Regions from separate parts of the Micromonospora sp. WMMD964 genome, predicted to be linked through region 2. Evidence: riboswitches for the same ligand, from Rfam matches in the RefSeq annotation. Region 2 holds a riboswitch; each other region holds the start of a gene.
What was found. Region 2 has a riboswitch for cobalamin ahead of O7616_RS18560 (ribonucleoside-diphosphate reductase subunit alpha). Riboswitches for the same ligand answer to the same signal wherever they lie in the genome.
Positions count from the first base shown of each region.

Region 1: linked by a shared signal. The riboswitch ahead of cobN (cobaltochelatase subunit CobN) and the one ahead of O7616_RS18560 (ribonucleoside-diphosphate reductase subunit alpha) in region 2 are both predicted to bind cobalamin.
Region 3: linked by a shared signal. The riboswitch ahead of O7616_RS06675 (ABC transporter substrate-binding protein) and the one ahead of O7616_RS18560 (ribonucleoside-diphosphate reductase subunit alpha) in region 2 are both predicted to bind cobalamin.

Region 1 covers NZ_CP120860.1:4,747,782-4,758,380, forward strand. Annotated here, with positions in the region: gene O7616_RS21880 (putative cobaltochelatase) at 1-827, opposite strand, end outside; gene cobN (cobaltochelatase subunit CobN) at 848-4,516, opposite strand; cobalamin riboswitch at 4,798-4,927, opposite strand; gene O7616_RS21890 (MBL fold metallo-hydrolase) at 5,269-5,985, shown strand; gene O7616_RS21895 (hypothetical protein) at 5,997-6,332, opposite strand; gene O7616_RS21900 (RNA polymerase sigma factor) at 6,459-7,034, shown strand; gene O7616_RS21905 (hypothetical protein) at 7,027-7,737, shown strand; gene O7616_RS21910 (hypothetical protein) at 7,802-8,305, shown strand; gene O7616_RS21915 (hypothetical protein) at 8,333-9,001, shown strand; gene O7616_RS21920 (aldo/keto reductase) at 9,103-9,999, opposite strand; gene O7616_RS21925 (MFS transporter) at 10,073-10,599, opposite strand, start outside.
Region 2 covers NZ_CP120860.1:4,061,267-4,071,865, forward strand. Annotated here, with positions in the region: gene O7616_RS18530 (ABC transporter permease) at 1-487, shown strand, start outside; gene O7616_RS18535 (ABC transporter substrate-binding protein) at 528-1,580, shown strand; gene O7616_RS18540 (ATP-binding cassette domain-containing protein) at 1,580-2,398, shown strand; gene O7616_RS18545 (aldo/keto reductase) at 2,460-3,437, shown strand; gene O7616_RS18550 (FadR/GntR family transcriptional regulator) at 3,448-4,173, opposite strand; gene O7616_RS18555 (enolase C-terminal domain-like protein) at 4,181-5,575, opposite strand; cobalamin riboswitch at 6,186-6,400, shown strand; gene O7616_RS18560 (ribonucleoside-diphosphate reductase subunit alpha) at 6,590-8,923, shown strand; gene O7616_RS18565 (ribonucleotide-diphosphate reductase subunit beta) at 8,971-9,966, shown strand; gene O7616_RS18570 (MerR family transcriptional regulator) at 9,963-10,599, opposite strand, start outside.
Region 3 covers NZ_CP120860.1:1,414,624-1,425,222, reverse strand. Annotated here, with positions in the region: gene O7616_RS06710 (transporter) at 1-625, shown strand, start outside; gene O7616_RS06705 (transcriptional regulator) at 622-933, shown strand; gene O7616_RS06700 (ABC transporter ATP-binding protein) at 930-1,964, shown strand; gene O7616_RS06695 (ABC transporter permease) at 1,975-2,712, shown strand; gene O7616_RS06690 (VOC family protein) at 2,808-3,572, shown strand; gene O7616_RS06685 (ABC transporter ATP-binding protein) at 3,522-4,421, opposite strand; gene O7616_RS06680 (iron ABC transporter permease) at 4,418-5,515, opposite strand; gene O7616_RS06675 (ABC transporter substrate-binding protein) at 5,529-6,458, opposite strand; cobalamin riboswitch at 6,551-6,687, opposite strand; gene O7616_RS06670 (M14 family zinc carboxypeptidase) at 6,811-8,688, opposite strand; gene O7616_RS06665 (C39 family peptidase) at 8,900-10,237, shown strand; gene O7616_RS06660 (DUF4229 domain-containing protein) at 10,329-10,599, opposite strand, start outside.

The DNA.
Region 1 (10,599 bases), 690 kb from region 2:
TCGGCGATCTGCCGCAACGCGGCGTCCGGCAGGCGTACCCCGGACAGTCGACGGCGGGCGGCGGCAACCTGGGCGGCGATCTCCGCGTCGGCGTCGGCCCAGCGGGCGGCGAACCCGGCCGGGTCGGCGTCGGCGGCGAGCCGACGGCGGACCACCTCGACCCGGACCTCCGGATCGCGGCTGGCGCCCACCTCGACGGTCAACCCGAACCGGTCGAGAAGCTGGGGGCGCAACTCCCCCTCCTCCGGGTTCATCGTGCCCACCAGCAGGAACCGGGCGGCGTGGCTGACCGAGACACCCTCCCGCTCGACGTGGCTGCGACCCATCGCCGCCGCGTCCAACAGCAGGTCCACGAGGTGGTCGTGCAGCAGGTTCACCTCGTCGACGTAGAGCACGCCCCGGTGCGCAGCGGCGAGCAGACCCGGCTCGAACGCGCGGACCCCCTCACCGATGGCCTTCTCCAGGTCCAGTGAGCCGACCACCCGGTCCTCGGCGGCACCCACCGGCAGCTCGACCAGGCGGGCCGGACGGGTCTCGGCGGTCGCGTCGACCGGGTGCGGGCCGTCCGGGCAGGCCGGGTCCGGCTCGGCCGGGTCACAGCCGAACCGGCAGCCCGCGACCCGGCGCACCGGGGGCAGCAGCGCGGCGAGCGCGCGAACGGCGGTGGACTTGGCGGTGCCCTTCTCCCCCCGCACCAGCACCCCGCCGATCGCCGGGGACACCGCGTTGAGCAGCAACGCCAACCGCATGTCCGCCATGCCGAGGACCGCGCTGAACGGGTAGCTCCGCACTGGGCCTTCTTTCGTTCGCGACTGCGGGGCTCGCAAAACCGGCTCACTCCTCGCGCTCACAGCCGGTCCTCCAGGTCGCCCTCGCTGGCCAGATACGTGTCGCGCAGCCGGTCCAGGGTGGCCGGTTCGGGTTTCGCCCACAGCCCCCGGTCGGCGGCCTCCAACAGCCGCTCGGTGATGCCGCGCAGCGCCCACGGGTTGGACTGCTCCAGGAACTCCCGGGTGGTCTCGTCGAACAGGTACGCGGCGGCCAGGTGCTCGTACATCCAGTCGTCGACCACACCGGCCGTGGCGTCGTAGCCGAACAGGTAGTCCACGGTGGCCGCCAGCTCGAACGCGCCCTTGTAGCCGTGCCGGCGCATCGCGGCGATCCACTTCGGGTTGACCACCCGGGCCCGGAACACCCGCCGGGTCTCCTCGCCCAGGGTGCGGGTCCGCACGTCGTGCGGCATCGCCGAGTCACCCACGTACGCCTGCGGTGCCGCGCCGGTGAGGTGGCGGACCATGGCCACCATCCCGCCGTGGTACTGGAAGTAGTCGTCGGAGTCGACGATGTCGTGCTCGCGGGTGTCCTGGTTCTTCACCGCCACCGCGATCCGGGCGAAGGAGCGTTCCATGTCGGCGCGCGCCTCCCGCCCGTCCAGGCCCCGGCCGTAGGCGTAGCCGCCCCACACCGCGTACACCTCGGCGAGGTCCGCGTCGCTGCGCCAGGTCCGGGCGTCGATCAACGGCAGCAGCCCGGCGCCGTACGCCCCGGGCTTCGACCCGAAGATCCGGGCGGTGGCCCGCCGCTCGTCGCCGTGCTCGGCGAGGTCGGCGGCGACGTGCGCACGCAGGTAGTTGTCCTCGTCCGGCTCGTCCAGGGCCGCGACCCGCCGCACGGCGTCGTCGAGCAACGCCACCACGTGCGGGAACGCGTCGCGGAAGAAGCCGGAGATGCGCACCGTGACGTCGACGCGGGGCCGACCCAGCTCGGCGGTGGGCACCACCTCGACGCCGGTGACCCGCCGGGACCGGTCGTCCCAGACCGGGCGGCAGCCCAGCAGCGCGAGCACCTCGGCGATGTCGTCGCCCTGGGTGCGCATCGCGCTGGTGCCCCACACGGTCAACCCCACCGAGCGGGGGTACGCGCCGGTGTCGGCGAGGTGCCGGGCCAGCAGGGAGTCCGCGAGGGCCACCCCGACGTCCCAGGCGTTGCGGCTGGGGATGGCCTTCGGGTCGACGGAGTAGAAGTTGCGGCCGGTGGGCAGCACGTTGACCAGGCCCCGGGTGGGTGAACCGGACGGGCCGGGCGGCACGAACCGGCCGTCCAGCGCGCCGAGGGTGTTGGTCAGCTCGTCGGTGGTGCGGTCCAGCCGGGGCACCAGTTCGGTGGCGGCGAAGCGCAGCACCGCGGCGACGTCCGGGATCGGCCGGCCGGTCACCTCCGCGACCACCGCGTCGGCGGTGTCGGCGTCCCAGCCGAGCGTCTCCATGCCGACGACCAGCCGCCGGGCGAGGGCCTCGAGCAGGTCGACCGCGTCGGCGGCGGTGCCGGCCGGTCCGTCCACCGTGTCGGTCAGCGCGCTGGGCAGCGCCAGCCGCTGTCCCGGTGACGCGAGCAGCTCCTGTTCGTCGAGGGAGTAGGCGGCGGCGAGGGCCTGCCGCAGGCCGGGCAGGGCGTGGGCGCCGCCCCAGATCTGGGGGGCGCGCAGCACGGCGAGGACGAGGTTGACGCGGGGCTCCCCGGTGGGCGCGTCGGCGAGGATGTGCAGGCCGTCGCGGATCTGCACGTCCTTGACCTCGCACAGGTACCCGTCGAGGTGCAGCACGAAGTCGTCGAAGTCGTCCGCGTCGGGCATCGCCTCGGCGTGCAGGTCGTGGTGCAGTTCGGCGGTACGCACCAGGTCCCAGATCTGGGCCCGCACGGTGGGCACCTTGGCCGGGTCGAGGGCCTGCACCGTCGCGTACTCGTCGAGCAGTTGTTCCAGTTTGGCCAGGTCGCCGTAGGTCTCGGCGCGGGCCATCGGCGGCACCAGGTGGTCGATGACCACGGCGTGCGCCCGCCGCTTGGCCTGGGTGCCCTCGCCGGGGTCGTTGACGATGAACGGGTAGACCAGCGGCAGGTCGCCGAGGACCGCGTCGGGCGCGCAGTCGGCGGCCAGACCGAGGCCCTTGCCGGGCAGCCATTCGAGGGTGCCGTGCTTGCCCAGGTGCACCACGGCGTCCGCGCCGAAGCCGCCGTCGGCGACGGGCGCGGCCAACCAGCGGTACGCGGCCAGGTAGTGGTGACTCGGCGGCAGGTCCGGGTCGTGGTAGATGGCGATCGGGTTCTCCCCGAACCCGCGTGGCGGCTGGATCAGCAGCACCACGTTGCCGAAGCGCAGACCGGCGAGCACGATGTCCCCGCCGTCGGTGTACAGCTCGCCGGGCGGCTCACCCCAGTGTTCCCGCATCCGCTCGCGCAGCTCGGTCGGGACCTGGTCGAACCACCGCCGGTACGTGTCCCCCGGTATGCGGGCCTCGGCGGCGGCCAACTGCTCCGGGGTGAGCCACTCCACGTCGTGCCCACCGGCGGCGATCAGCGCGTGGATCAACGCGTCCCCGTCGGTGGGCGGCGGCGCGTCGCCCAGGTCGTAGCCGTCCTCGGCCAGCGCGGCGAGCAGCCGGACCGCCGAGACCGGGGTGTCCAGCCCGACCGCGTTGCCGACCCGGGAGTGCTTCGTGGGGTACGAGCTGAGCACCACGGCGACCCGCTTGTCCGGGTTGGGCAGGTACCGCAGCCGGGCGTGACGCACCGCGATCCCGGCGACCCGGGCGGCTCGCTCGGGATCGGCGGCGTAGACCGAGAGGCCGTCCGAGTCGATCTGCTTGAACGAGAACGGCACGGTGATGATCCGGCCGTCGAACTCGGGGATGGCCACCTGCATCGCGGCGTCCAACGGGGACAGCCCGGCGTCGCTGTCGGCCCACTGCTTCCGGGTGCTGGTCAGGCAGAGCGCCTGGATGATCGGCACCTCCAGGGCGGCCAGGGCCCCGACGTCCCAGGCGTCCTCGTCGCCGCCCCCGGACGCGTCCGCGGCGACGGCGCCGCCCGCCGCGAGGACGGTGACCAGCAGGGCGTCGCAGCGGGCGAAGAGCCCGAGCGGGCCGGCCCCGGTGGTCAGCCCGCGCAGCGAGCCGCAGAAGATCGGCAGCGGGTTGCCGCCGGCCGCGCGGACCGCGTCCGCGAGCACGTCGACGAATCCGGTGTTACCGGCGAGGGCGTGCGCCCGGTAGAAGACGATCCCGACGGTGGGCTGCTCCGGATTCGTGGGGTACTCACGGTGGACGCCGTACGTCGGGGTGGGTGCGGGCGGGGCGAACCCCTCACCGGTGAGCAGCACCGTGTCGGAGAGGAACCGGGCCAGCTGCCCCAGGTTGCCCGGGCCGCCCTCGACCAGGTACGCCAGCGCCTGCGTGACCACCCCGGACGGCACTGTGGAGACGGCCATCAGCTCCGCGTCGGGCAGCGCCTCACCGCCGAGCACGACGGTCGGCACGCCGGTTTCGAGCACCGCCGCGAGACCGTCCGGCCACGCCTGTCGACCGCCGAGCAGGCGTACGACGACGAGGTTCACGCCGTCGAGCAGGGCGGGCACGTCGTCGGCGGCGACCCGGGCGGGGTTGGCCAGCCGGTAGTCGGCGCCGCTGGCGCGGGCGGCCAGCAGGTCGGTGTCGGCGGTGGATAGCAACAGGATGCGCACGGCAGGCTCCGGTGAGTGACGCCCCGGCCACCACGTGGGTGACCGCGACGATGCGGGGGGGGGTGCGGCGTCAGCCGGTACGCCGGCGGGGCGGTCGGCTCGCGAGCGCGAGCGGCGGGCCCGGCCGGCGGCGGGTGCTCAGCTCAGCGGGGCGTGACCGGTCGCGGGCGCGGCGAAGCTCCCACCGCGCGGGTTACGACGACAGTCGTCGATGAATGAGACGCCGTGCGTCATCGGGTCCTCCTCGGGTGTCCACGCCCTGGGGTACGTCCCGACGGCCGAAGTATCCTGGCTTCCGGATCGACGCTCTCCCCCGGCCTTCCAACCGCAGACACACGGCCGTGACTCACGAGGGGGGATCACTCCCCGGTGACAGTGGCGGGACCGCGTCGGAATCGCACCGACTTCCTTCACTGCCGTCAGGCCGCGAATGCTGCCACACCCCTCCGCCGCGGGTCAACGCCGGTCCAGACCCGCCCGGCGGGCTGCGCAGATCGACATTCGGCGATCACCGGGGCCGCGGCTACGCGCGTTTCAGTACCTCGGATCAATGCTTCGCGTCCTTTGCTCTGCATACCTATAGGCACCGGGCACGGAGCGTCACCGGCGCATATGGATATGCAGAGCAAAGGACGGCCGTACCTGCCCTGGCCTGCGCCGATCGTCCGGCGGGACGGCGCTGGGCGACCCGCTCGCCTAGGATCGGCGGACGCCACACCAGCGTCCGCGATCAATCCCGGAGGTCGATCACCATGGTCGCGCCGCAGTTCCACCACCTGGCCGGCCGGGTCTGGCTCTGTCCGGGCGATCCCGACCCGGATGCGGTCCAGGCGAGCGTCGCCCTCGTGGCCGACGAACGCGGCAGTGTGATGATCGACGCTGGGCAGAGCCCCTCGCACGCCCGCGAGATCCAGGCCGCGCTCGCCGCGGCCGGGCTACCGCGGCCACGCTGGCTCGTCTACACCCACCACCACTGGGACCACGTCTGGGGCGCCTGCGCGTGGCCCGACGTGGAGATCGTCGGGCACGAGGCGGCCGTGCCGCTGCTGCGCGCCGAGGCCGCCCGGCCGTGGAGCCACCACTACCTGGACGAGCAGGTACGCGCCGACCCTCGCCTCGGCCCGAGCTTCCGGGCGCGGGCACGGGCGGTGGCCTCCTGGGAGGACTTCACCGTCCTGCCACCCACCCGGACCTTCACCGACGTCGAGGAGTTGCCGGTGGGGGTGCACCTGCGGCACGTCGGGGGTGGGCACGCGCCGGACTCGACAGTCGTTCTCGTGCCCGACTCGGGCGTCATGCTGTTGGGCGACTGCTTCTACCCGCCACCGGCACACCTGCGCCGACCCGAAGACGGCCCCGACCTGGGCCTGGTCCGCCGACTACTCGACGACGGCTACCTCTGGTACGTCTCCAGCCACGCCGAGCCGATGACCGCCGAGCAGGCCCGCTCAGCCGTCGGGGACGCCTGAGCCGGCGGGTCTCAGCGGGCGTGGCGCTCCGGGTGGGCCCTGCTCCAGGTCCGCATCCGTTCCGGGTAGCCGGTGCGCGCCGCCTCGTACAGCGGCACCGCGTGCTTGCGGGCGATCGCCCCCGCCGCGCGAGGCGTACCGGTGCGACGGCGGATCCACTCACCGTCGTGCGCGATCGCCACCACCGTGGTGTCCGTCGCGGTGGTCTCCGGCTCCAGGTAGAACTCCACGCCCCGCTTGTCGACGACGAACGCCTCCAGCGCCGCGAGGTCCTCGCGGGTCGCCTCCCGGTCCAGCTTCGTCGGAGTCGTCCCGGCACCCCGTGCCCGGCGGTTGAACCAGCCCATGTCCAGCCCCTCTCCTCGACACCTCCTCCAGTGCAGCACCGGATCCTGGCAATACGCTGCACGTCCGATGGGAGCAACCTGACCCGCGCCGGGTGGAACCCGCGACGCGTGAGCGGTGTCATGAGGGTGATCCGAACGGAGGCTCCCCTGGACGACGACACTCTCGTCACCCGCGCTCGGGCCGGTGACCTGGAGGCGTACGACCTCCTGGTCGCCCGGCACACCGCGTCCGCGTACCGGACGGCGGTGCTGCTCGGTGCGGGTTCGGACTCCGAGGACGTCACGCAGGAGGCGTTCGTGAAGGCGTACCGCAAGCTGTCCCGTTACCGGGGCGAGTCGTCCTTCCGGTCGTGGCTGCTCGCGATCGTCGCCAACGAGACCCGCAACCTGCACCGGTCCCGGGGCCGACGCGACGGGCTCGTCCTGCGGGCGGCGGCGGCGGACCCGACGTCCGAGGTCGCCGAGGACGAAGCGGTCGGCGCGGTCCTCGCCGGGGAGCGCCGGGAGGCACTGGTACGGGCGCTGCGGCGACTGCCGGTACGGGACCGTGAGGTGATCGTGTGCCGGTTCTTCCTCGATCTCAGCGAGGAGGAGACGGTGGCGGCACTGGGTTGGCCCCGGGGGACGGTGAAGTCACGTACATCCCGGGCGTTGGCGAAGCTTCGCGGCCTTCTCGACCGGGAGGAGGTCCGACATGGGTGACCTCGAACGGGAGTTGCGCGAGCTGTCCGCCTGGCTGGACACACCCGAGCCGCCCGACGTGACCGGCGGTGTCCGCGTACGGCTCGACCGGCCCCGGTGGCGGTGGCGCCCGCTCGCCGCGGCGGCGTCGGTCGCCCTCCTGGTCGCGCTGGTGCCGCCGACCCGGGCCGCCGTCGCGGACGCCGTCGCCGGGCTGCTGCGTTTCGCCGGGGTCGGCATCGCCACCTCACCCGCCCCGACGCTGCCCGGCGGCACCCCGTCGCCGTTGCCCGCGCAGCGGACCGCGGACCTGGCGGAAGCCCAACGGGCGGTGCGGTTCCCGATCCGCCTGCCGGCGTCGTTGGGTACGCCCGAGCAGGTGCTGGTGGCCGACCCCGACGCGGCGGGCGTCTGCCGGGTGGCGACGCTGCTCTACGACGGGGGCACGCTGCGGGTCGACGCGTTCGACGGTCGCCTCAACCTGGCCTTCCACAAGGAGGTCACCCCGCCGGGGGCGGAGTGGACGCAGGTCGACGGTGACTTCGCCGTCTGGGTCGACGGGCCACACGTGCTGTCGTACGTGGACCGCACGGGCGAGGTCCGCGAGGAGACCGCCCGACTGGCCGCCTCGACGCTGATCTGGCAGGACGCCGACGTGAGCTACCGGCTCGAAGGGTCGCTCAGCAAGGCCGACGCGATCGAGATCGCCCGCTCACTGCGGTAGGAACCCGGCGGGCCCGGCCGGTGTCCTGAACATGCGACGAGTCGACGCGCACTGGAGGGGTGAGATGGGTGCACAGGACAGGTTGATGGTGGCGGCGTCGGTGGTCCTGCTGGTGGGGTGCACGACCACGAGCAGCGGCGGAACGGCCGCGCCGACGAGCGCCGACGCCACCGCGGCGAGGGCCTGCGCGACGCGGGTCGAGACGGGGTCGCTGCCGGACTGGGCGGACGCCGGTTTCAGCGGGGACGCACGGGTCCCGCACGTCTTCGGGGCGAAGGGTGACATCGTGGCGGTGCTGTTCGCCCACCCGCTGCGGCAGCACCGCGAGGACGGGTCGAACAACAAGATCCTGTGGGTGGCCCAGGCCTCCACGATCTCGCCCGACCCGACGGCACCGGCCACGCTGGTGATCACCGCGACGCTGGACGGCACCGACACCACTGTCACCCGTGAGGTCGCCGGCGGGCCCGGTCCGTCGATCATCGACGTGCCCCAGGCCGGTTGCTGGCGCCTCGACCTGCGCTGGTCCGGGCACACCGACACGATGAACCTGGTCTACGCGCCGTGAACGCACGGGCCGCCTAGGCTGCCGGGCGTGCTGAAGGACCCACGGGCGGCGGCGGCCCGCGACAACGCCGGGTGGTGCGACATCGTCTGCCGCAGCCACGGGCTGACCGGCCGTACCGACGGTGACGCCTGGTCGGTCCCCCGCCGCTCGCCGCCGTGGTACCCGGACGCGGTCACGGTGCGGCCGGGCGTCGACGCCGAGGCCCTGCTGGCCCGCATCGACGCGGGGCCCGGCGCGACGGTGAAGGACAGCTTCGCCGACCTCGACCTGTCCGGGTACGGCTTCCGGGTGCTCTTCGACGCCCAGTGGATCCACCGCCCTGCGGCGGAACGGCCGGCCGAGGCCGCCCTCACCCCGGTCACCACGCCCGACGAGTTGGTGGCCTGGGCGGCAGCTCACGGCGGCGGGGACCTGTTCCGCCCCGCACTCCTGGACCACCCGCGGGTACGGGTGCTCGCCCGTCCCGACGACAGCGGCGTGATCACCGGCGGCGCGGTACTCAGCGGCGACGGGGGCGTCTACGGCGTCTCCAACCTGTTCACCCACGCCGACGACCCCCGGGCCGTCTGGCGCGCGGTGTGCGCCACAGTGCCCGACGCGCCGCTGGTCGGCTACGAAACCACCCCGGACCTGACCCCCGCCCGGCAGGCAGGCTTCCTCCCCACCGGCCCGCTACGGGTCTGGGTCAACGACTGATCCCCGCCCCGCCCCACCTCGTTGATCATGAAGTTAGCGGTACGAAACGTCGTAATCGGTGACGCCAACTTCACGATCGACGAGGCTGAGGGGGTGGACGGTCAAGGGAGACGGGTCAGGTCTTCGGGGGTGAGGCGCAGGGCTCCGGCGGCGATGTTCTGTTCCAGGTGGTGTGGGTCCGCGGTGCCGGGGATGGCCAGCACGTGTGGGCCCTGGTGCAGGGTCCACGCCAGGCGTACCTGGTGCCCGGTGACGCCGTGCGCGCGGGCGACGGCCTCGACCGCAGCGGTCTGCGCGGCGCTCGCGCCCGCCTCCCGGCCGGTGCCGGCGAGTGCGAAGAACGGCACGTAGGCGATGCCCCGCTCACCGCAGAGCCGAACGACGTCGTCCTGCTCCCGGTAGGCGTCCACCCCGTAGTTGTTCTGCACGCAGACCACCGGCGCGATGCCCGCCACCTCGTCGAGCTGCTCGGGCCGGACGTTGGAGAGCCCGAGGTGCCGGATCAGCCCGGCGGCACGCAGGTCGGCCAGCGCGCCGAACCGGTCGGCCGGCGGCACCTCGCCGGGCCCCCGCCCCAGGCGCAGGTTGACCACGTCGAGGTGGTCGCGACCGAGCCGACGCAGATTCTCCTCCACCTGGGCGCGCAACTGCGCCGGGGTGAACGCCTCGGTGAAGCCCGCCTCCGGGTCGTACCCGAAGCCGACCTTGGTGGCGATGACCAGATCCTCGGGGTACGGGGCGAGCGCCGCGCGGATCAGCTCGGTGGCGTAGCGGGCCGGGCCGGTGCCGACCCGCAGGGTTCCGCCGGGCGAGACGTAGAACGCGGCCGTGTCGATGTGGTCGACGCCCAGCTCGACGGCGCGGCGCAGCAGCGCGACGGCCCGGGCCGGGTCGGGGTCGGCGGTGATCCGCATGGAACCGAAGCCCATCCGGCGCACGGTGCGGTCGCCCAGTGCCCAGGTGCCCGCGGCTGCGGCGGTGATCTCGTCGGTTGGCATCGGGCGACCCTAACCAGCCCGGGTACACGGCGCAGTCGGCCACGCACCCGATACCGCTCGACGGCGTGCTGGGTTAGTTTTCACTGGCGGACGCAACGGCGTGCGGCGGGCGCAGCACCGGCACCAGCAGCAGGGTCGGCAGCAGCAGCAGCGGCACCACCAGCAGCGCCCGCAGGGTCCCGACCTGGTCGCCGAGCAGGCCCAGCAGCGGAGGGCCACCGAGGAACGCGGTGTAGCCGATCACCGCGACGACGCTCACCCGCACCGCCGCGTGCGCCTCGTCGTCGGCGGCGGCGCTCATTCCGACCGGGAAGCCCAGCGACGCGCCGAGGCCCCACAGCGCGACGCCGACGACGGCCACCGGTCCGGAGCCGGCCAGTACGGCCAGGCCGGCGCCGACCACGGCGAGCCCGATGGTGCCGCTGAGCACCGGCACCCGCCCCCACCGGTCCAGCGCGATGGTGCCGACGGTGCGCCCGACGGTCATGCCCACGACGAAGACCGCGAAGACCGCCGCGCCGGCGGCCTCGCTCAGGTCTCGTCCGTCGATGAACGCGACGGCCAGCCAGTCGTTGGCGGCTCCCTCGGTGAACGCCGCCA
Region 2 (10,599 bases):
GGAGATCATCGGCATCCCGTTCGCCGTCGTGATCACCGTCCTGGTCGCCGTCGGGGTCGCCTTCCTGCTCTCCCAGACCCGCTTCGGCCAGTACACCTACGCGATGGGCTCCAACCTGGAGGCCGCGCGTCGCTCCGGCATCCGGGTCGGCCGTCACCTGACCGGGGTGTACGTGTTGGCGGGTGTGCTGGTCGGGCTCGGCGGCATGATCGCCGCCTCCCGGGTCAACTCCGGCCAGCCGAACTACGGGATCTCGCTGGAACTCGACGTCATCGCCGCCGCGGTCATCGGCGGAGCCAGCCTGTTCGGGGGCCAGGGCCGCATCGTCGGGACGATCATCGGTGCCTTCCTCATCGCCCTGGTGCGTAACGGGGCCGTCCTGCTCGACATCAGCATCCACTACCAGCAGGTGATCGTCGGCCTGATCATCTGGGCCGCCGTCTACTTCGACCAGTACCGCCGCCGGCGGCTGGAATCGCGGGGTTGACATGCCATTCCACGAGTCCGAACGAGGAAGGACACCCACCATGGCACACACCACCACCAGTCGACCGGCGCGCACGCGTCTCCTTCGTGCACAGGCCGTCGTGGCCGCGGTCGCGGCCACCGCTCTGCTCAGCGCCTGCGGCGGCGTCGAGGTCCGGGACGGCGGAGACGGCGCGACCAAGGACGCGAGCGGGCCGTTGAAGCTCGCCGTCGTACCGAAGGCCGTCGGCGCCGACTACTGGAACACGGTGAAGGCAGGCGCGGAGTGCGCCGCGCAGCGCGCCGGGGACGTCACCGTCCAGTGGGACGGGGTGACCACCGAGACCGACGTCGAGGGCCAGGTCAACCTGATCCAGAACTTCGTCACCAAGAAGGTCGACGGCATCGTCTACGCGGCGACCGACTCCAGCGCCCTGGCGCCGGCCACCGACCAGGCGCTGGCCGCCAAGATCCCGGTCGCGATGATCGACTCCGGCACCAGCCCGCAACCGTCGAGCGTGCCGCTCTTCGCCACCGACAACCGCGCGTCGGCGACCGAGGCGGCGAAGCTGCTCGCCAAGGAGCTGGGCCCCGGCAACCACGACGTGGCCCTGGTCGAGTTCCAGCCCGGATCGCAGACCAACACCGAGCGGGTCGAGGGCTTCAAGGCCGGCCTCGCCCAGTTCCCCAACCTGAAGCTGGTCGGCCAACAGCCGAGCAAGAGCGACGTCAACGAGGCGCGGCGGGTCACCGAGAACATCCTCACCGCCAACCCCAACCTCAAGGGCATCTTCGCGGCCAACGAGCCGAGCGTGCTCGGTGCCGCCCAGGCCATCCAGGCGGCGGGTAAGTCGGGCAAGGTGGTCATCATCGGGTGGGACGCCGCCCCGGACGAGGTGGCCGGGCTGCGCAGCGGTCAGATCTCCGCGCTGGTCGTGCAGAACCCGTTCAAGATGGGCTACTTCGGCGTCGACAAGATGGTCAAGCACCTGCGGGACAAGGCGCCACTCGCGTCGGCCGACACCGGCGTCACGTTCGTCACCAAGGAGAACATCGACTCGGCGGAGATCAAGGCGGTGCTCGAGCCCAGCTGCGCCAACCCGCCGGTGCAGTGATGGGAACGACTCCGACGGCAACCGCCGACACCGACGAACTGTCACCCGCCGGGGAACCGCCGGTCCTGGAAGCGCGTGGCATCGTCAAGCGGTTCGGACACGTCGAGGCGTTGCGGGGTGCGGACTTCACCGTCCACCGAGGTGAGGTGGTCGCGCTGATCGGCGACAACGGCGCCGGGAAGAGCACTCTGATCAAGACGCTCTCCGGTGTGCATCCTCCGGACGAGGGCGAGATCCGGGTGAGCGGTCGCCCGGTGCAGTTCTCGACCCCGGTCGACGCCCGCCGCGCGGGGGTGGAGACCGTCTACCAGGATCTCGCCGTCGCCGACGACCTCAGCGTGGCCGCCAACCTGTATCTCGGGAGGGAGATCCTGCGCTCCGGACCGCTCGGTCGGCTGGGCCTGCTGGACAAGCGCGCCATGCGGCAGGGCGCCGCCGCGGCACTGGACGAACTCGGTGTGCGGATCCCACGGGTCACCACCCCGATCGCCATGTTGTCCGGCGGGCAACGGCAGTGCGTCGCGGTGGCCCGGGCCATCATCTGGGCGACGAACGTGGTCATCCTCGACGAACCCACCGCGGCACTCGGTGTGGTCCAGACCGGGCGCGTTCTCGACGTCGTCCGACGCGCCCGTGACGCCGGCATGTCGGTGGTGCTGGTGAGCCACAACATGCCGCAGGTGCTCGACATCGCCGACCGGGTCGAGGTGCTGCGCCTCGGCCGCCGCGCGGCCCAGCTCCGCGCGGACGAGGTCACCACCGACGACCTGGTCGCGGCGATGACCGGCAGCACCAGCGCGGATCGGGACGAGCGGTGACGGCGGGCGTCCCGGCCGACGGCGACGGCGGGCACGGCCGATGACCGGTCCCCTCGCTCGGATGACGACAGTGGCCGCCGCCCGCCCGCCGCTGCGGCTCAGTCCACTGGGCTTCGGCGCCTCGCAGGGCGGCAACCTCTTCCGGAGGACGTCGGACGAGGATTTCGCCGCCGCCGTCGACACGGCGTGGGCCGGGGGCGTCCGATACTTCGACACCGCGCCGCACTACGGGCTCGGCCTGTCCGAACGGCGTCTGGGAGCCGCCCTCCGCTCCCGCCCCCGTGCCGAGTACGTGGTGTCCACGAAGGTCGGTCGGCTGCTCGTGCCGTCGCCGGAGACCGCGCACCGGCGTGATCCGGAGGGGTTCGACGTGCCCGCCGACCACCGACGGGTCTGGGACTTCAGCCGCGACGGCGTACACCGCTCGGTGGAGGCGAGCCTTCGACGCACCGGCCTGGACCGGATCGACGTGGTGTACCTGCACGACCCGGACGACCATTGGGAGCAGGCCGCGTACGAGGCGGTGCCGGCGTTGGTGGAGTTGCGCGAGCAGGGCGTGATCGGCGCGATCGGCGCGGGCATGAACCAGTCGGCCATGCTGGCCCGCTTCGTCACGGAGACCGACGTGGACGTGGTGATGTGCGCCGGCCGGTACACACTGCTGGAGCAGGGCGCGTTGACCGACCTGTTGCCCGCCGCGCAGGCCCGCCGCGTCGGCGTGGTGATCGCCGGGGTCTACAACTCCGGGCTGCTGGCCCGGGACCTGCCACCGAGCGACGCCGCCTACGACTACCGGCAGGCGCCGGTCGAGGTGATCGGTCAGGCCCGGCGGATAGCGCGGGTCTGCCAGACGTACGGCGTCACGCTGCCCGAGGCGGCGTTGGCGTTCGTCCGTCGGCACCCGGCCGTCGTCTCGACCGTGGTCGGCGTGCGTGACGCGGTCCAGGCGACCGAGACCCTGCGTCGCTTCGACACCGACGTCCCGGACCAGCTCTGGGCGGCACTGTACGAGGTGGGGCTGCTCGACGTGCAGCCCTGAGGGTCAGCGGTCAGGATCGCGGCGTCTCGGTCGTGGTCGCCTCACCGTCGTCGGGCAGCCCCTGCAACGACTCCTCCACACCGATCAGGTGGTTCGCCATCCGGGTGCGGGCCCGCTCCGGGTCACGCGCCACCAGGGCCTTCAGGATCGCCACGTGTTCGTCGTGGGTACGCCGGTCCGCGCCCTCCTCGTGCAGGCTCCGCCAGAGCCGCCCGCGGATGGTGCGACCGGCGAACGCCTCGATCAGGCCGACGAGCACCGGATTCTCGGCGTGCACGGCGATGATCCGGTGGAAGGCGATGTCGATCTCGAGGATGCGTTCGTGGTCCTGCGGTGACTGGCCGACCATCCGGGCCGCCTCGTCGAGGAGTTCCCCCGCCTGGGCGAGGGCCTCGTCGGTGATCCTGGTCGCGGCCAACCGGGCCGCCTCACACTCCAGCAGCCGCCGGACGGTGTGGATGTGCCGTGGGTCGCCCTGACCCTGGAAGTCGACCACGAATCCCATCGGGGCCAGCAGTTGCGGTGCGTCGAGGTTGGTGACGTAGGTGCCGTCACCCTGACGGATGTTGACGATGCCGAGGATCGACAGCGCCGACATCCCCTCGCGCAGGGAGCCGCGCGAGACGCCGAGCGACTCCGCGAGGTCCTTCTCGATCGGCAGACGGTCCCCGGGCTTGAACTTGCCGTCCAGGATCATCCGCTTGATGCCGTTCACCACTTCGTCAGTGCGAGACATGACCCCCCTAGCGGCCGGCGGATGTGGCCGTCCCACCCGCGATCACGTACGGCTCCGGAGATGACACGGTAGTCGGGTCCGCCGCCGCCCAGTAGTGGCCGTCGGGAAAGCGGTAGAGCGCGATCGATTCGGGGCGCATTCGGGTGGAGTAGCCGGGCTGGTCGGGCAGGACGTAGCCGCTGCCCGAGCCGGTGTCGCTGATGACGCACGGGTCGGTGAAGTGCTCGTGCAGGTGGTCGACGAACTCGGTGACCCGGTTGGTGAGATCTCCCGAGACCGCGACGTAGTCGAGCACCGACACGTGTTGGACCATCTCGCACAGCCCGACGCCCCCGGCGTGTGGGCAGACCGGTACGTCGAACTTCGCGGCGAGGAGCAGCACGGCGACGATCTCGTTGATGCTGGCCAGCCGGCCGGTGTCCAACTGGCAGAAGTCGATGGCCCCGGCCTGGAAGAGCTGCTTGAACATCACCCGGTTGTGACAGTGCTCGCCGGTGGCGACGCCGATCGGGGCGACGGCCCGGCGGACGGCCGCGTGGCCCAGGATGTCGTCCGGGCTGGTCGGTTCCTCGATCCACAGCGGCTTGAACCGGGCGAGGGCGGTGACCCACTCGATGGCCTGACCGACGTCCCACACCTGGTTGGCGTCGATCATCAGGTTGCGGTCCGGGCCGAGGATCTCCCGGGCGATCGCGCACCGGCGGATGTCGTCGTCGAGGTTGGCGCCCACCTTGAGCTTGACGTAGCCGTAGCCGCTGTCGACCGCTTCCTGACACAGCCGGCGCAGCTTGTCGTCGCCGTAGCCGAGCCACCCGGCCGAGGTGGTGTAGGCGGGGTAGCCGGTCCGGTCCAGCTGGGCGAGGCGGTCGGCCTTGGTGCTCTCCTTGGCCCGCAGGATGGCCAGTGCCTCGTCCCGGGTCAGCGCGTCGGACAGGTAGCGCAGGTCCGCGATGTCGACGAGTTGTTCGGGGGACATGTCCACCAGGAGCCGCCACAGCGGCTTGCCGGCGAGCCGGGCGACAAGGTCCCACGAGGCGTTCAGCACGGCCGCGAGCGACAGGTGGACGACGCCCTTCTCGGGACCGAGCCACCGCATCTGCGAGTCGGACGTGAGGAGGCGGTAGACCGCCCCCATGTCGGCCGCCATCGTCGCCACGTCCAGGCCGACGAGGAGCTGTGCCTGGTGGACCGCCGCGGCGGCGACGATGTCGTTGCCCCGACCGATGGTGAAGGTCAAGCCGTGGCCCGCGAGCGGCGCGCCCACGCTGTCGGTGCCGTCGGTGTGCAGGACGACGTAGGCCGCCGAGTAGTCGCCGTCCTTGTTCATGGCGTCTGACCCGTCAGCGGTCAGGGAGGTGGGGAAGCGGACGTCCTCGACGGTGACGGCAGTGATCTGCGGCATGCGCTCCTCGCCCGATTAGGCAAAAGATCAGATGATCATTCGGAGTATACGGAGGCTGGATCAGGCGCGTCAACGACGGCGATCACCCGGTCGGTGCAGACATCCAATGTCTCTGGTCGGTGATGACCGACGGGTAATCGGCCGTTCGCGGGTGCCGCGTTCGGATCCCGGACGACCGCCAGGATGGCGCCGAAGCCCGCACGGCGGGCCGAGTGTCCGCGTTCGACCCCTGTGGTCGAGGACTTCGGCGCAGCTCAAGGGCTTGCGTTGTTCGATGTGGACCGCCGGCCGGTGATGCGTGTCGGGTCGCGAGCGGCCGCCCGTCAGTCGGATCGAGGGCGAGAATCGGCGGTCGAGCGGTGTTCTTGAAGATTAGATGTTCGCCTCCGTTGAGCGTATCGACGGTGGATTATGAGCAAGGTTCCTTACATCTGGATCCTGCATACATCGCATCTTTGTGGACCGCCGTCGTCGTACTGCGGGGTCGTCGGCATTCGGGCCCGTCTGGGACCGGGCGGCCGGGCCGCGCTCGGGTGACGGTCGTCACCGCCTCCGTCGCCGACACGCCGACACCGACATGTGGGGTGTGACAACCGCTGGGTCCCTATATATGGTGTCGAGCGCAGCTGGTTCGGCCGCTCATCCGGAGCGATCGAGGCAAGAGGGAACCCGGTGGAAATCCGGGACTGTCCCGCAGCGGTGAGTGGGAACGACAGCCGTCATCAGCACTGGGCCACACGGTCTGGGAAGCGACGGCCGGTAGGAGACCGGCGAGCCCGGTCGTGCCCACGAGTCCGAAGACCTGCCAGCGCGCCGCGTACCCGGACCCGGGTGTGCGGCGGTCCGAGGCCGCGTGGGACGGCTGACGCCACCTGACCCCCGCCGCCGGCGTGGCGTCCGTCGGTGTCTGTCTCCCCGCGTTCGGGCCCCCAGGTCTCGAACTCCGAGGAGCGAGTGGTGACAGTCACCGAGGCAGTCCCGGCCAGTGCCGACGCGGCCCAGCGGCGGACGCCGATGCAGGTCCGCAAGCGCGACGGCGGCACCGAACCCGTGGACGTGAACAAGATCGTCCGGGCGGTCGAGCGGTGGGCCGACGACCTGACCGACGTCGACCCGATGCGCGTCGCCACCCGCACGATCAGCGGCCTGTACGACGGCGCGACGACAGCCGAGCTGGACCGGCTGTCCATCCAGACCGCGGCCGAGATGATCGGTGAGGAACCGCAGTACTCGCGCCTCGCCGCCCGGTTGCTGGCCGGCTACGTCGACAAGGAGGTGCGTCGGCAGGGCATCGCCTCGTTCAGCGCGGCGATCCGGACCGGCCACACCGAGGGCCTGATCGGAGACGACACCGCCGCGTTCGTCGCCGCCCACGCCGCGGTGCTCGACGAGGCCGTCGACGCGGACGGCGACCGGCGGTTCGAGTACTTCGGGCTGCGCACGGTGTACGACAGGTACCTGCTGCGCCACCCCACCAGCCGGCTGGTGCTGGAGACCCCCCAGTACTGGCTGCTGCGGGTGGCCTGTGGCCTGTCCCGTACGCCGGACGAGGCGGTCGGCTTCTACCGGCTGATGTCCAGCCTGGCCTACCTGCCCAGCTCGCCGACCCTGTTCAACTCCGGCACCCGGCACACCCAGATGTCCTCCTGCTACCTGGTCGACTCACCGCTGGACGAGTTGGACTCGATCTACGCGCGCTACGCCCAGGTCGCCAACCTGTCCAAGTTCGCCGGTGGCATCGGCATCGCGTACTCCCGGGTCCGGTCCCGGGGCGCCCTGATCCGGGGCACCAACGGGCAGTCCAACGGGATCGTGCCGTGGCTGCGCACGCTGGACGCGAGCGTCGCGGCGGTCAACCAGGGCGGCCGGCGCAAGGGCGCGGCGTGCGTCTACCTGGAGCCGTGGCACCCGGACGTCGAGGAGTTCCTGCACCTGCGGGACAACACCGGCGAGGACGCCCGCCGCACCCACAATCTGAACCTGGCCAACTGGGTGCCCGACGAGTTCATGCGCCGGGTCGAGGCCGACGAGATGTGGTCGCTGTTCGACCCGCACGAGGTGCCTGAACTGCCCGACCTGTGGGGGGAGCGGTTCGACGCCGCGTACCGCGAGGCCGAGGCGCAGGGCCGCTACGTCCGGCAGGTCCCGGCGCGGGAGCTGTACGGGAAGATGATGCGGACCCTGGCCCAGACCGGCAACGGGTGGATGACCTTCAAGGACGCGTCGAACCGGCTGTGCAACCAGACCGCCGAACCGGGCAACGTGGTGCACCTGTCCAACCTCTGCACCGAGATCGTCGAGGTGTCCAGCGACGCCGAGACCGCCGTGTGCAACCTCGGCTCGGTGAACCTCGCCGCCCACCTCGTCGACGGTGGCATCGACTGGGAGCGGCTGCGCGCCACGGTCCGTACCGCGGTGACCTTCCTCGACCGGGTCATCGACATCAACTACTACCCGACCGCGCAGGCGGCGGCGAGCAACCCCCGCTGGCGGCCCGTCGGGCTCGGGCTGATGGGCCTGCAGGACGTCTTCTTCGCGCTGCGGCTGCCGTTCGACTCGCCGGCCGCGCGGGAGCTGTCCACCCGGGTCAGCGAGGAGTTGTACCTGACCGCGCTGGAGACCTCCGCCGACCTGGCCCGCCGGGTCGGTGCGCACCCGGCGTACCCGCAGACCCGGGCCGCGCGGGGCGACCTGCAACCGGACCTGTGGGGCGTCGAGGGTACGCAGACCGCCCGGTGGGACGCGCTGCGGGAGCAGGTCGCGGCGCACGGGCTGCGTAACTCGCTGCTGGTGGCCGTCGCCCCGACCGCGACCATCGCCTCGATCGCCGGGTGCTACGAGTGCATCGAGCCGCAGGTGTCCAACCTGTTCAAGCGCGAGACGCTGTCCGGGGAGTTCCTCCAGGTCAACACCGCTCTGGTCCGCGAGCTGAAGGCCCGTGGTCTGTGGACCGACCGGATCCGGTCGGCGATCAAGCGGGCCGAGGGGTCGGTGCAGGACATCGCCGAGCTGCCGGTCGGTGTCCGGGAGTTGTTCCGCACCGCGTGGGAGCTGCCGCAGCGGGCGCTGATCGACCTGGCCGCCGCCCGTGCCCCGTTCATCGACCAGTCGCAGTCGCTGAACCTGTTCCTGGCCGCGCCGACCATCGGCAAGCTCTCCTCGATGTACCTGTACGCCTGGAAGGCCGGGCTGAAGACCACCTACTACCTGCGCTCGCGCCCCGCGACGCGGATCCAGCAGGCCACCGTCAGCGCCGTCGCGCCCGTCGCTGTCGCGCCCGTCGCGCTCGACGCGGAGGCGCTGGCCTGCTCGCTGGAGAACCCCGAGTCGTGCGAGGCCTGCCAGTGACCGTCGCCGACACCACCGCCACCACCGCCGAGACGAGGACCACGCACATGCTGCTCGACCCCGGGATGGACCTCACCCTCCGCCCGATGCGCTACCCGCACTTCTTCGACCGGTTCCGCGACGCCATCCGCAACACCTGGACGGTCGAGGAGGTCGATCTGCACGCCGACCTCACCGACCTGGACAAGCTGTCGCCGGCCGAGCGGCACCTGGTCAGCCGCCTGGTGGCGTTCTTCGCCACCGGGGACACGATCGTCGCGAACAACCTGGTGCTCAACCTGTACCAGCACGTCAACAGCCCCGAGGGTCGCCTCTACCTGTCCCGGCAACTGTTCGAGGAGGCTGTGCACGTCCAGTTCTATCTCAATCTGCTCGACACGTACGTGCCCGACGAGACCGAGCGGTTCGAGGCGTTCGCCGCGATCGAGAACATCCCCTCGATCCGCCGCAAGGCCGAGTTCTGCTTCCGCTGGATCGACTCCCTGGGCGACCTGCGGGAGCTGCGCTCGCGCGAGGACCGGCGGGCGTTCCTGCTCAACCTGATCTGCTTCGCCGCCTGCATCGAGGGGCTGTTCTTCTACGGGGCGTTCGCGTACGTCTACTTCCTGCGCTCCCGTGGCCTGCTGCACGGGCTCGCCTCCGGCACCAACTGGGTGTTCCGCGACGAGTCCATGCACATGGCGTTCGCGTTCGACGTCGTGGACACCGTCCGCGCCGAGGAGCCGGACCTGTTCGACGACGACCTCGCCGACCATGTGCGGCAGATGCTCACCGAGGCCGTCGAGTGCGAGGTGCAGTTCGCCGAGGACCTGTTGGGCCAGGGTGTGCCCGGCCTGACCCTGGCCGACATGCGGGAGTACCTCCAGCACGTCGCCGACCGTCGCCTCGCCCAGCTCGGCATCGCCCCGCACTACGGGTCGGGCAACCCGTTCGCCTTCATGGAGTTGCAGGACGTGCAGGAGCTGTCCAACTTCTTCGAGCGGCGGGTGTCCGCGTACCAGGTCGGGGTGACCGGCACCGTCGCCTTCGACGACGACTTCTAGGCGGCGACCGGTCCGGGGGCCCGGCGTCGCTTGGTGAGCCATCGCATCACGTGCAGGGGGTGCGACGCCGGGTCCGGGATCGGGTGGAAGACGTGTTCCACCACGCCGTCGGCGACGACCAGGGTCAGCCGCTCGTAGAGCGTCATGTCACCAGCGGTGCGGGTCGGCAGCCGCAGCGCGGTGGCCAGGGTCAGCCTCGGGTCCGGGATCAGTGGGTAGGGCAGCCGCAACCGGTACGCCAGTTCCCGCTGGTACCCGGTCGACTGCGCGGACAGGCCGTACACCCGGGCGGCGCCGGCCGCGCGGAGTTCCGCGTGGTGGTCGCGGAACCACGCGGCCTGCTCGGTGCTGCCCCGGGCGCCGTGGACCTCCAACAGCCCGTTGGGCAGGTCGACGCCCGGCCGCCCGGTCAGTGGGTAGACGAAGACGACGGTGCGTCCGCCGCCGAGAGCGCCGAGGTCGACCGGGCGGCCGTCGGTGCCGTAGAAGGACAGGGACGGCAGGCTGGTGCCGACCAGCGCGGCGGGGTCGCCCCCGGCCTCGTCACCGCCGGGTACGACCTGGGTCGCGGCGGCGTCCAGGCGCGCGTCCAGCGCGTCCCGCTGGGCGGTCAGCCTGCCGATCCGTTCCTGG
Region 3 (10,599 bases), 2.6 Mb from region 2:
CCCACCCGCCGACGCCGCGGCAGCGCTCCGGCTGATCGAGGCCCAGCGATCCGCGACGGCACGCCGGATCGATCCCGATGCCCGCCTGCTCTACTGGCCGTGGGGAGTCGCCTGGCTGGTCGGCTTCGGTCTCTTCTTCCTGCGGTTCCCCCCAGGCGAGGAGCAATTGCTCCGACTCCCGGGCTGGCTGCCGCTGACCGTCCTCTTCGCGCTGCTCCTTGCCGCGGCGGCGGTCCAGGCGGTGGCCAGCGCTCGGGCGTACGGTCAGTTGAGCGGCGACTCCGCGCGGCGTGGCCGCTGGTACGGGTGTGCCTGGGGCCTCGGTTCGGTGAGCGTCTACGCGGGGCTCGGCCGGATCACCGAACACCTGCCGCACGACCTGGCGGGACTGCTCTGGTCGGCGACGGCCGTCGGGCTGACCGCCGCGTTGCACATGGCCGGCGGGGCGATCTGGCTGGACCGGGACCTGTTCCGACTGGGCGTCTGGATCAGCGTGATCAACCTGGCCGGCGCGTTCGCCGGGCCGGGCTGGCACGCACTGGTCGTCTCGGTGGCCGGCGGCGGCGGGATCCTGGTGGCCGGTGCGCTCGCCCGGCGACGACAGCGACAGCGACAGCAGCCGTGACCGAACTGGATCCGGTCATCCACGCCCAGGCCCGGTTGCGGGTGGTCGCCAGCCTCTCCGCACTCAACGTCGGCGACCGGATCACCTTCCCGCGCCTGCAGGAACTGCTCGGGATGACCGCCGGCAACCTCTCCGTGCACCTGCGCAAACTCGAGGACGCCGGCTACGTGGAGATCACCAAGACCCATCGTGGACGCACCCCGGCGACCCTGGTCGGGCTCAGCCGGCGGGGTCGGCTGGCGTTCGAGGAGTACACCGAAGCCATCCGCGCCCTGCTCGACCCCATTCCGTCGAAGGAGCAGTCATGACCCTCGCCCGCGCCGACCAGGCCAGCCGCCGGTACGGCGACGTCCTCGCCCTCGACCGCGTCGACCTCGAAGTCCGGGCCGGTGAGCTGGTCGGCCTCCTCGGTCCGAACGGCGCCGGCAAGAGCACCCTGATGAACCTGCTCGTCGGTCTGCGCCGCCCCAGCTCGGGGCGGGTCGAGCTGTTCGGTGGCGACCCCCGCGATCCGGCGAGCCGACGACAGATCGGGGTGACCCCGCAGGAGACCGGCCTGCCGGGCACGTTGCGGGTCGGGGAGGTCGTCGACTTCGTCTCCGCGCACTACCCGGACCCGGTTCCCCGCGCCGAACTGCTCGACCGGTTCGGCCTGGGCGACCTCGCCCGACGGCAGACCGGTGGGCTCTCCGGAGGGCAGCGCCGTCGGCTGGCGGTGGCGTTGGCGTTCGTCGGCCGACCCCGGTTGGTGCTCCTCGACGAGCCGACCACCGGCCTGGACGTGGCCGCCCGGCACACCCTGTGGGAGGCGATCCGCGCGTTCCACTCCGACGGCGGCACCGTGCTGCTGAGCAGCCACTATCTGGAGGAGGTGGAGGCGCTGGCCCACCGGGTGGTGGTGATCGGGCAGGGCCGGGTGCTCGCCGACGACACGGTGGCCGCGGTGCGCGGCATCGTCGGCGTACGCCGGGTCAGCCTCGTCGCCGACCACCTGCCCGACCTGCCCGGGATCGTCCGCACCGAACGGATCGACGGCCGGGTGCACCTGCTCACCACCGACGCCGACGAACTGGTCCGTGCGCTGGTCACGGCCGGAGCCGACTTCACCGACCTGGAGGTACGACCGACCTCGCTGGAGGAGGCGTTCCTCGCCATCACCAGCGGGGACGGGTCCACCCCGGGCCAGACCACCGCGGCGGGACGACCCGCCACGGCAGAGGACCGCGCCGCCGCCGGCGGCCCAGCCAGCACTGCCGCCACCGGCGACCCAGCCAGCACCGCCGCCACCGGCGACCCAGCCAGCACCGCCGTCACCGGCGGCCGACCCACCACCGTCTGAGGAGGCCGCCGTGCAACTCGCCCTGGTCCACGCCCGATACCAACTCCTGGAGATCATCCGGATTCCGGTGGCGGTCTTCGGGAGCGCCTTCTTCCCGGCCGCCGCCATGATCTTCTTCGTGGTGCCGTTCGCCGGTGACGACTCGGTCGGGGCCACTCTCGCCACCGCGTCGATGGTCACCTTCTCGGTGATGAGCGCCAACATCTTCCAGTACGGCGTCGGCGTCGCCGAGGACCGCGACCAGCCCTGGAACCCGTACACCCGGACCCTGCCGGCCGGACCGGCGCCCCGGTTCGCGGGCCGTGTGCTGGCCGGTCTGGCACTGACGTACCTCTCGCTGATCCCGGTCGTCGTGATCGGCGCGACGCTGACCGCGGCCGAGACCACCCCGGCGGCGTTCCTGCTGACCATCGGCACCGTGGCCGTCATCTCGGTGCCGTTCACGCTGATGGGCCTGGCCATCGGCTACTCGCTGCCGAGCAAGGCGGCGATCGTCGTCGCGCAGGTCGTCTTCCTGCCGCTCGCGTTCGGCGGCGGGCTGCTCTCCGCGCCGGGCGACGCGCCCGGATTCATCGAGACCATCGCCCCGTTCCTGCCCACCCGGGGTGCGGCCGAGCTGATGTGGGCGGCGGTCAGCGACTACCGCGTCCAACCGCTGGCGCTGATCATGCTCGGTGTCTGGGTGGTGCTGCTCGCCACGCTCGCCGGCTGGGCCTACCGACGGGACGAGGGTCGCCGGTTCAGCTGACGATTCGTCCGTTTCCGCCCCGAGCCGCGGCGGGACGGTGCCAGGATTCCCGCAGGGGGCCGCCGTGGTCGCCCCGGGGTGAGAGGGGTCCTGACGTGAGCACCGTCCCGCCGGGTACGCCCTGCTGGGCCGACCTGGCCACCCCGGACCTGGACGACGCGCGGCGCTTCTACCCGGAACTGTTCGGTTGGACCGGCCGGGTGACACCGGAACCCGAGGCGGGTGGCTACACGGTCTTCCTGCTGGACGGGAAGCCGGTCGCCGGGGCCGGGCCACCGGCGATCCCGGACCAGGTGCCGATCTGGTCGACGTACGTCGCCACCGACGACGCGGAGCTGGTCGCCGGCCGGGTCGAACGGGCCGGTGGGCAGGTCGTCGTACCGCCGTTCGAGGTGTTCGACCGAGGCTGGATGGCCGTCTTCGCCGACCCGGCCGGCGCCACCTTCAGCGTCTGGCAACCCCTGGCGATGACCGGTGCCGAAGTGTTCAACGTGCCGGGCGCGATGAGCTGGAACGAACTGGTCACCCCCGACCCGGAGGGTGCGAAGGTCTTCTACGAGCTGGTGTTCGGCTGGCAGCCGGACGACCAGGCGGTGGGGCCCGTGACGTACACCGGTTGGCGGCTCGGGACGCAGATCGTCGCCGGGATGATGCCGCCGCTGGCCGACGACTTCCCGGCCGACCTGCCCGCGTACTGGACGGTGTACTTCGCGGTCACCGACGCGGACGCCGCCGCGGCCCGCGCCGCCGAGCTGGGCGGAACGATCCTGGTCCCACCCCGGGACATCCCGTCGGGCCGGTTCGCCGCCCTACGCGACCCCCAGGGCGCCCTCTTCTCCGTCATCGACCTGGGCGCCTGACCCACGAGCCCCGAGGGGGTCGGGGCGGGTGGGGCGGACGGGGACCACCAGGGGGCCGTGGGTGCCCGGGACCACCCGGACGCTGGCCCGGTAGTGGGTGGCGAGCAGGTGCTCGGTCAACACCTCCGACGGGGACCCGGCGGCCACCACCCGACCGCCGGCGAGCATCACCATCCGGTCGGCGTACTCGCCGGCCAGGGAGAGGTCGTGCATCGTGGCGAGGACGGTCAGGCCGTGCTCACGGCGCAACTGGTCGACGAGCTCCAGTACCTCCTGCTGGTGACCGATGTCCAGGGCGCTGGTCGGCTCGTCGAGCAGCAGCAGTGTCGCCCCCTGGGCGAGCGCGCGGGCGAGGAACACCCGCTGCCGTTCACCGCCGGAGAGGGTGGCCAGCTCGCGACGGTGGAAGCCGGTGAGGTCCAGTCGCCCGAGCACCTCGTGCACGGCGTCGAGGTCGGCGGTCGACTCCCGGCCCAGCGTCGGGATGTACGGGGTCCGGCCGAGCAGCACGTAGTCCAGCACCGACATGCCGGCCGGCACCACCGGCGACTGTGCCACGGTGGCCACCACCCGGGCGCGGTCCCGGCGGCGCAGCGCCGTGCTCGGCGTACCGAAGAGGGTGATGGCCTCGGGCGCGGCCAGCAGGCCGCCGACGGCGCGCAACAGGGTCGACTTGCCGGCGCCGTTCGGGCCGATCACGGTGACCCACTCGCCGGGGGCGACGGTGAGGTCGACGCCGGTCAGGATCGGTGTGCCGCCGAGGTCGACGTGCAGGCCGCGCACCTCGACGGCGGGTACGCCGCCGGAAGAGCCGGCGGCGGACGGGTCGGCGACGGGTTCGCGGCTCACGTGAGCACCCGCCGGGCGGTGCGCAGCACGATCACGAAGAACGGGCCGCCCAGCAGGGCGGTCACCACTCCGATCGGCACCTCGGCCGGGGCGGCGGCGGTGCGGGCCACCACGTCGGTCAGGGCCAGGAACGCACCGCCGAACAGCAGGGACAACGGCAGGATCATCCGGTAGCTCGACCCGGCGAGCAGCCGGACGGTGTGCGGCACGATGATGCCGACGAAGCCGATCAGGCCGGTGGCGGATACCGCCGCCGCGGTGCCCAGGGAAGCTGCCGCGATCAACAGGTAGCGGGTGCGCTGCGGGTGCAGGCCCAGACTCTTCGCCTCGTCGTCACCCACGGCCAGGACGTCCAGCTCACGGCGGTGCAGCAGCACCACCACAGTGGTCAGCACGGCGTACGGGAGCACCAGCAGCACGTCGTGCCAACCGGCGGTGGCGAGCCGACCCAGCAGCCAGGAGTAGACCGGTTGGATGCTGTCGGCGTGCTTCTGCAGCAGGTAGGTCTGCCCGGCGGAGAGGAACGCGGAGACCGCCACCCCGGCCAGGATCAGCATCGCCGGTGAGTGGCTGCGCCCGCCGGCCGCGCCGAGCACGTAGGTCATCGTCACGGCGAGCAGCGACCCGGCGAACGCGGCCAACGGGATGGTCATCGGCAGCCCGGAGATCGCCCCCTCCCGGCCGGCGCCGCCGAGGGCGATCGCCGCGGTGACCGCGAGGCCGGCGCCGGCGGCCACCCCCAGGAGGTACGGGTCGGCGAGCGGGTTGCGGAAGACGCCCTGGTAGCAGCCCCCGGCGAGGGCGAGCAGGCCGCCGACGAGCAGGGCCAGCACCACCCGGGGCAGCCGCAACTCGGTGACGATCGCGATCTCCCGCTCGGACAGGCCGCTGTCGAGGTGGACGCCCGGGATCAGGTTGAGCAGTTCGGCGGCGACGCTGCCGGCGGGCAGGCTGACCGGCCCGAGGGACACCCCGGCGACGAGCGCGACGAGCACCGCGAACACTCCGGCGACCAGCCAACGCTTGCGCAGCCCGGCGGGCCGGGCCACCGGTGGTGGCCCGACGGACCGGGCCGCCGACAGCGGCCCGGTCACCGACGGGTCGGGGTCACGCGGGCACCTTGGCGACCGCGTCGATGATGACCCGGAGGAGGTCGACGACGCGCGGGCCCCAGCGGGAGGCGATGTCGTCGTCCAGCGCGATCACCTGGTTGTTCTTGACCGCGGTGAGCCCGGCCCAACCGCTGCGCGCCTTGACCGAGTCGGCGTTCTGCTGGCAGCACTTGGAGTCGGCCAGGAAGACGAAGTCCGGGTTGGCCTTGACGACGAACTCCTGGGACAGCTGCGGGTAGCCGCCGTTCTTGCCGTCCGCGTCGGCCGGGTCGGCGATGTTGGTCAGCCCGACCTGGCTGTAGAGCGAGCCGATGAAGGTCTTGCTGGTGGCGCTGTACAGCTCCGGGCCCAGCTCGTGGAAGTAGGTGAGCTTCGTGGTGCGCTGCGGCAGGTCCTTGACCAGCTTGGTGATGTCGTCCTTCATCCGGGTGGCGACGTCGTCGGCCTGGTCGGCGTGCCCGGTGAGCGTGCCCAGCTCGGTGATCTGCCGGTACGAGTCGTCGAGCGTGGTCGCCGCCGGGGTGAGGTAGACCGGGATCTTCAGCTTGGTGAGCTGGTCGACGATCTTGTTGGTGTCGTTGGCGAGGACCACCAGGTCGGGGCTCTTGCCAGCGATGGCCTCGGCGTTGGGCTGGAAGCCGGAGAGGTCGGTCTTGGGCGCGTCGGCCGGGTAGTTGGACTGGTCGTCGACGGCGGTCACCTGCGGGCCGGCACCGATGGCGAAGAGCATCTCGGTGGCGGTGGGCGACAGCGAGACGATCTTCTCGGGACGCTTGTCGAGGGTGAGCGCGCCGACCGTGACCGGGTAGGCGGCGGCCGCGGTGCCGGCGCTCGGCTTGTCGTCGGCCTTCTCGGCGCAGGCGCCGAGGGCGAGCGCGGCGACCGCGAGGGTCGCGGCGAAGAGCCGAGGGGTACGTCTGTTCATGGGGGCCTCCTGTCGGTCGAGGAGTGTGGTGCTTCGCCGACAGGGACTTTCGTACGCCCGCCCACGAGGCGCCCTTCCTCGAGAGCGCGTATCGCGACCGATCCGTAGGCGACCTGGCTCGTCCCCACCGGAGTGGGGCATCACAGTTGCGGGACAGCGCCGGGTTAGCACCGGCTTCGCTGCGGACTGGTCGCTAAGACGGTAGCGCACCGCCACGACGTGCCGGATCGACCAGGGGTCGATCGGCGCTGGACGATCAACCGGACCGTCGCGCAGTGCGGGATATGTCCCGGATACGGCACCTCGGAGGCGGGTGGTGGGGCCCCGCCGGGCGGAGCGGGGCCCCACCCGATCAGGAGGACGTGATGGTGACGTTGTCCACAGCCGCCTCTACCAGACTGGCGCCGGAGGCGTCCGCCGCCTCCACCAGGATGCGTACCGACTGGCCGGCGTACGGGCTGAGGTTGAGGCTGGCGACCGCCCAGCTCCCGTTACGGTTGGTGGCCGCGCCGGCCTGGGTGAGCAGCGCGGTGGTACCGCCGTTGTGCACCACGCTCACCCGCAGGTAGTCCGCCGACGAGGCGTTCGAGCCGTGCGCCAGGTACCAGGCCAGCGAGAGCGTCAGCGTGCCGGACGACGGCAGGGTCACCGCCGGGGAGCGGGCACTCGTCACACCGCCGTCGACGTCGTAGTCACCGGCTGCCGATCCGGCGAGCCGACCGGTGACCAGGTCGTTGGAACCGGCGTACGGGGTGAGCTGCTTGGCGCCGGAGGAGGTGGTCGCCTGGGCGGCACCCCGTTCGAACGCGCCGACCGTGGCGGTGTCGGTGCCGGACGGGTTGACGGTCCAGCCGGTGGCCGTCTCGAAGGTGTCCGACCAGACCGTGGTGCCACCACCACCGCCGCAGTACTGCGCCTGCTTGCCGATCGCCCGGTACGGGCAGTCGGCGTACTCGCTGAGCATCAGCACCGCCTCCCGGTTGCGCGAGGTCTGCGCGGGGATCACCTCGTCGGGCGGGTAGAAGCCGCCGCCGCTGGACGAGCCGGGATACATCTCGAAGGTGTACGCCCAGATGTTGTGGGTTGCCCACATCCAGTCGATGCTGTCCCCGTCGGTGATGTAGAGGTCGCTGGACTGCTGCGGTGTGTAGTTGTTGGTGGCCGCCATCTGCTGCCCGATGGTGGCGAAGGTGTTGTACTGGTCCGCGCTCATACCCGCCGCGGTGTTCGCCGTGGTGTAGCCGTACGGCCAGAGCACCAGCTGCGAGTACGTGTGGAAGTCGATGTTCGCCTTGATCTGCTGCACGCCGCCGACCACCCGGCCGTTGACGAAGTTGCGCAGCGCCTGCGTCTCGGGCGCGGAGAACGCCGACGGCCCCCGGTAGGTCTCCGACGAGGTACTGCCGGACGAGCCGCCGCAGCAACCCCAGTTGTAGGACCAGTTGCGGTTCAGGTCGGTGCCCACGTTGGACGAACCGCTGTTGGGCTGCCGGTTCTTGCGCCAGGACCGGTACGACCCGGTGGCGATGTCGTACTCGCTGCCGTCCGGGTTGACCGTCGGCACGATCCAGATCTCCCGGCTGTTGACGATGTTGGTGATCCGGGAGTCGCTGCCGTAGCTGTCGGTGAAGAGGTTGAGCAGGTAGATCGCCATCTCGACGGTCAGGTGCTCACGGGCGTGCTGCTGGGCGTTGAACAGGATCTCCGGTTCACTCTCGTCGGTGCCGACGTTGTCGGAGATCTTCACCGCCATCAGGTCGCGGCCCTCGTACGACGATCCGATGCTGATCTTGCGGGCGATCGCCGGATGGTCGGCGACGACCTGGTTCACGACGGCGGTCAGTTCGGCGTAGTCGTGGTAGTTGGAGTCGGCGGGCGGGAAGGCCAGCGTGCCGATCTCACCGGCGCCGCGCTCGGCGTTGGGCGGCGGGGCCAGGGGTTCCAGCCGGAAGCCGAGCTTGCCGATCGCGGCAGCCTCGGCGGCGGTCGCCGAGATGTGCAGCACACCGTGCTCGGAGTAGTCGATGGCGGCTCCGGTGCGGGCCACCGCGTTGCGGTCGGCGAGGGTCCGGGGCCCGAGCACCCGGTAGCCGGCGGCGGCCGGCTCGGCGGTCCGGTCCGGCGCCGGCTGGGCGGCGACGGGGCCGGTGGCGACGGTGACGATTCCCAGCCCGGCGACGACGGCGAGCACCAGGACGCGGCGGAGGGGGTTGGACGTGCGGAGGGCCATGGACTACCTCCTCGATGGGCGGGAGATCCCGCTCGGTGAAGGACACTTCACCACCTGTCACATGGTCATATCAATATCGATCGCTGGCTTGTCCATCCCGAGCCGATCATCTCGGCGGCAATGATTTTCCACCCACCAACATCTGGCGAAACTTCTCTCCGGGCGGAAAACTGACCAGCGACGATGCCCCTCTCGACACCGCGGAGCACCAATGGCCAGATCCCGCCTGCACGCGGCCGCCCTCGCCGGCGTCACCGCGTTCACCCTGCTCGCCACCGCCGCGCCCGCGACGGCGGCCCGCCCACCCGCCGTCAGCCACGACGAGCAGATCACCTTCCAGGACTGGTCCGGGCCCGCCGACTGGCACCGGGGCGACCGGTCCGGCACCCGCGTGGCGCCCGGCCCCCGGGCGGGCCTCACCCTGGCCCGCCCGGCCGGCACCACCGAATACGTCGACCCGCACACCGGCGCCGCCCGCACCTGGGAGTACGGAACCTGGACCTCACCGGTGACCCGGATCGGGTTCGACGCCACCGAGCTGATCGCCTCATGTAACGCGGAGACCCCCGCCGGCACCTGGATCCAGGTGGAGATGCAGGGCAGCTACACCAGCGGTGACCAGACCCCGTGGTACGTCATGGGTCGCTGGGCGTCCGGCGACACCGACATCAAGCGGACCAGCGTCGAGCGGCAGGGCGATCCCTGGTCGACGATCTGGACCGACACCTTCAGCATCGATGACGCCGCCGCCGGGGTGCTGCTGCGGTCGTACCAGCTGCGGCTGACCCTCTACCGGGCACCCGGGCAGACCGCCGCGCCGGTGGTCCGGATGCTCGGCGCGATGAGCTCCACGGTGCCGGACCGGTTCACCGTGACGCCGAGCGCCGGGCACATCGCCTGGGGCGTCGAGCTGCCCGTGCCGCGTTACTCGCAGAACGTGCACGCCGGGCACTACCCCGAGTACGACGGCGGCGGCGAGGCGTGGTGCTCACCGACCTCCACGGAGATGGTGGTCGAGTACTGGGGTCGTAGGCCGTCGGCGGCCGACACCTCCTGGGTGGACCCGACCTACCCCGACCCCACCGTCAACCACGCGGCCCGGATGACCTACGACTACGCGTACGACGGGGCGGGCAACTGGCCGTTCAACACCGCGTACGCGGCCGGCTTCCCCGGGCTGGAGGGGCGGGTCACCCGACTGCACTCGCTGGACGAGCTGGAACGATTCATCGCCGCCGGCATCCCCGTCGTGACCAGCCAGTCCTTCCTCGCCAGCGAGCTGGACGGGGCGAACTACGGCACCTCCGGACACCTCTTCGTGGTGGTCGGCTTCACCGCCGACGGCGACGTGATCGTCAACGACCCCGCCTCGTCCAGCAACGACGTGGTGCGCAACGTCTACAAGCGCGCGCAGTTCGAACAGATCTGGCTGCGGACCAAGCGCACCAACGCCAGCGGGGGCACCTCCGGCGGCTCCGGCGGCATCGCGTACCTGATCAAGCCGGTGTCCAAGCCCTGGCCCAAGGTCCCAGGCTCCACCAACTGGTAACCCACCACCCACCGGGCTCACCCCGCCCTCTGCACGGGTGATCAAGAGGTTTGCGTCACGGATCCCGTCTTCGATGACGCAAACCTCTTGATCAACGTGAGGAGTCGGTGGGCGGGGTCTGGTTCGGGTCTTGGTCTTCGCCGGCCAGGGCGGAGCGGAGGCGCTCCTTCTCCGCCCGGCGGCGCTCGGTCGCGTCGGCCATCTCCCCGGCCATCTCGTCCCGCCACCCGCGCAGCAGGAAGAAGGAGAGCGCGGCGGAGAAGACCAACGCCAACATCAGCTTCAGGAACACGTTCATGTCGATCAGCCAGAGACCCGCCAGCACGGCGACGAACAGCCCGATCCGGCCCAGCGTGTACTTG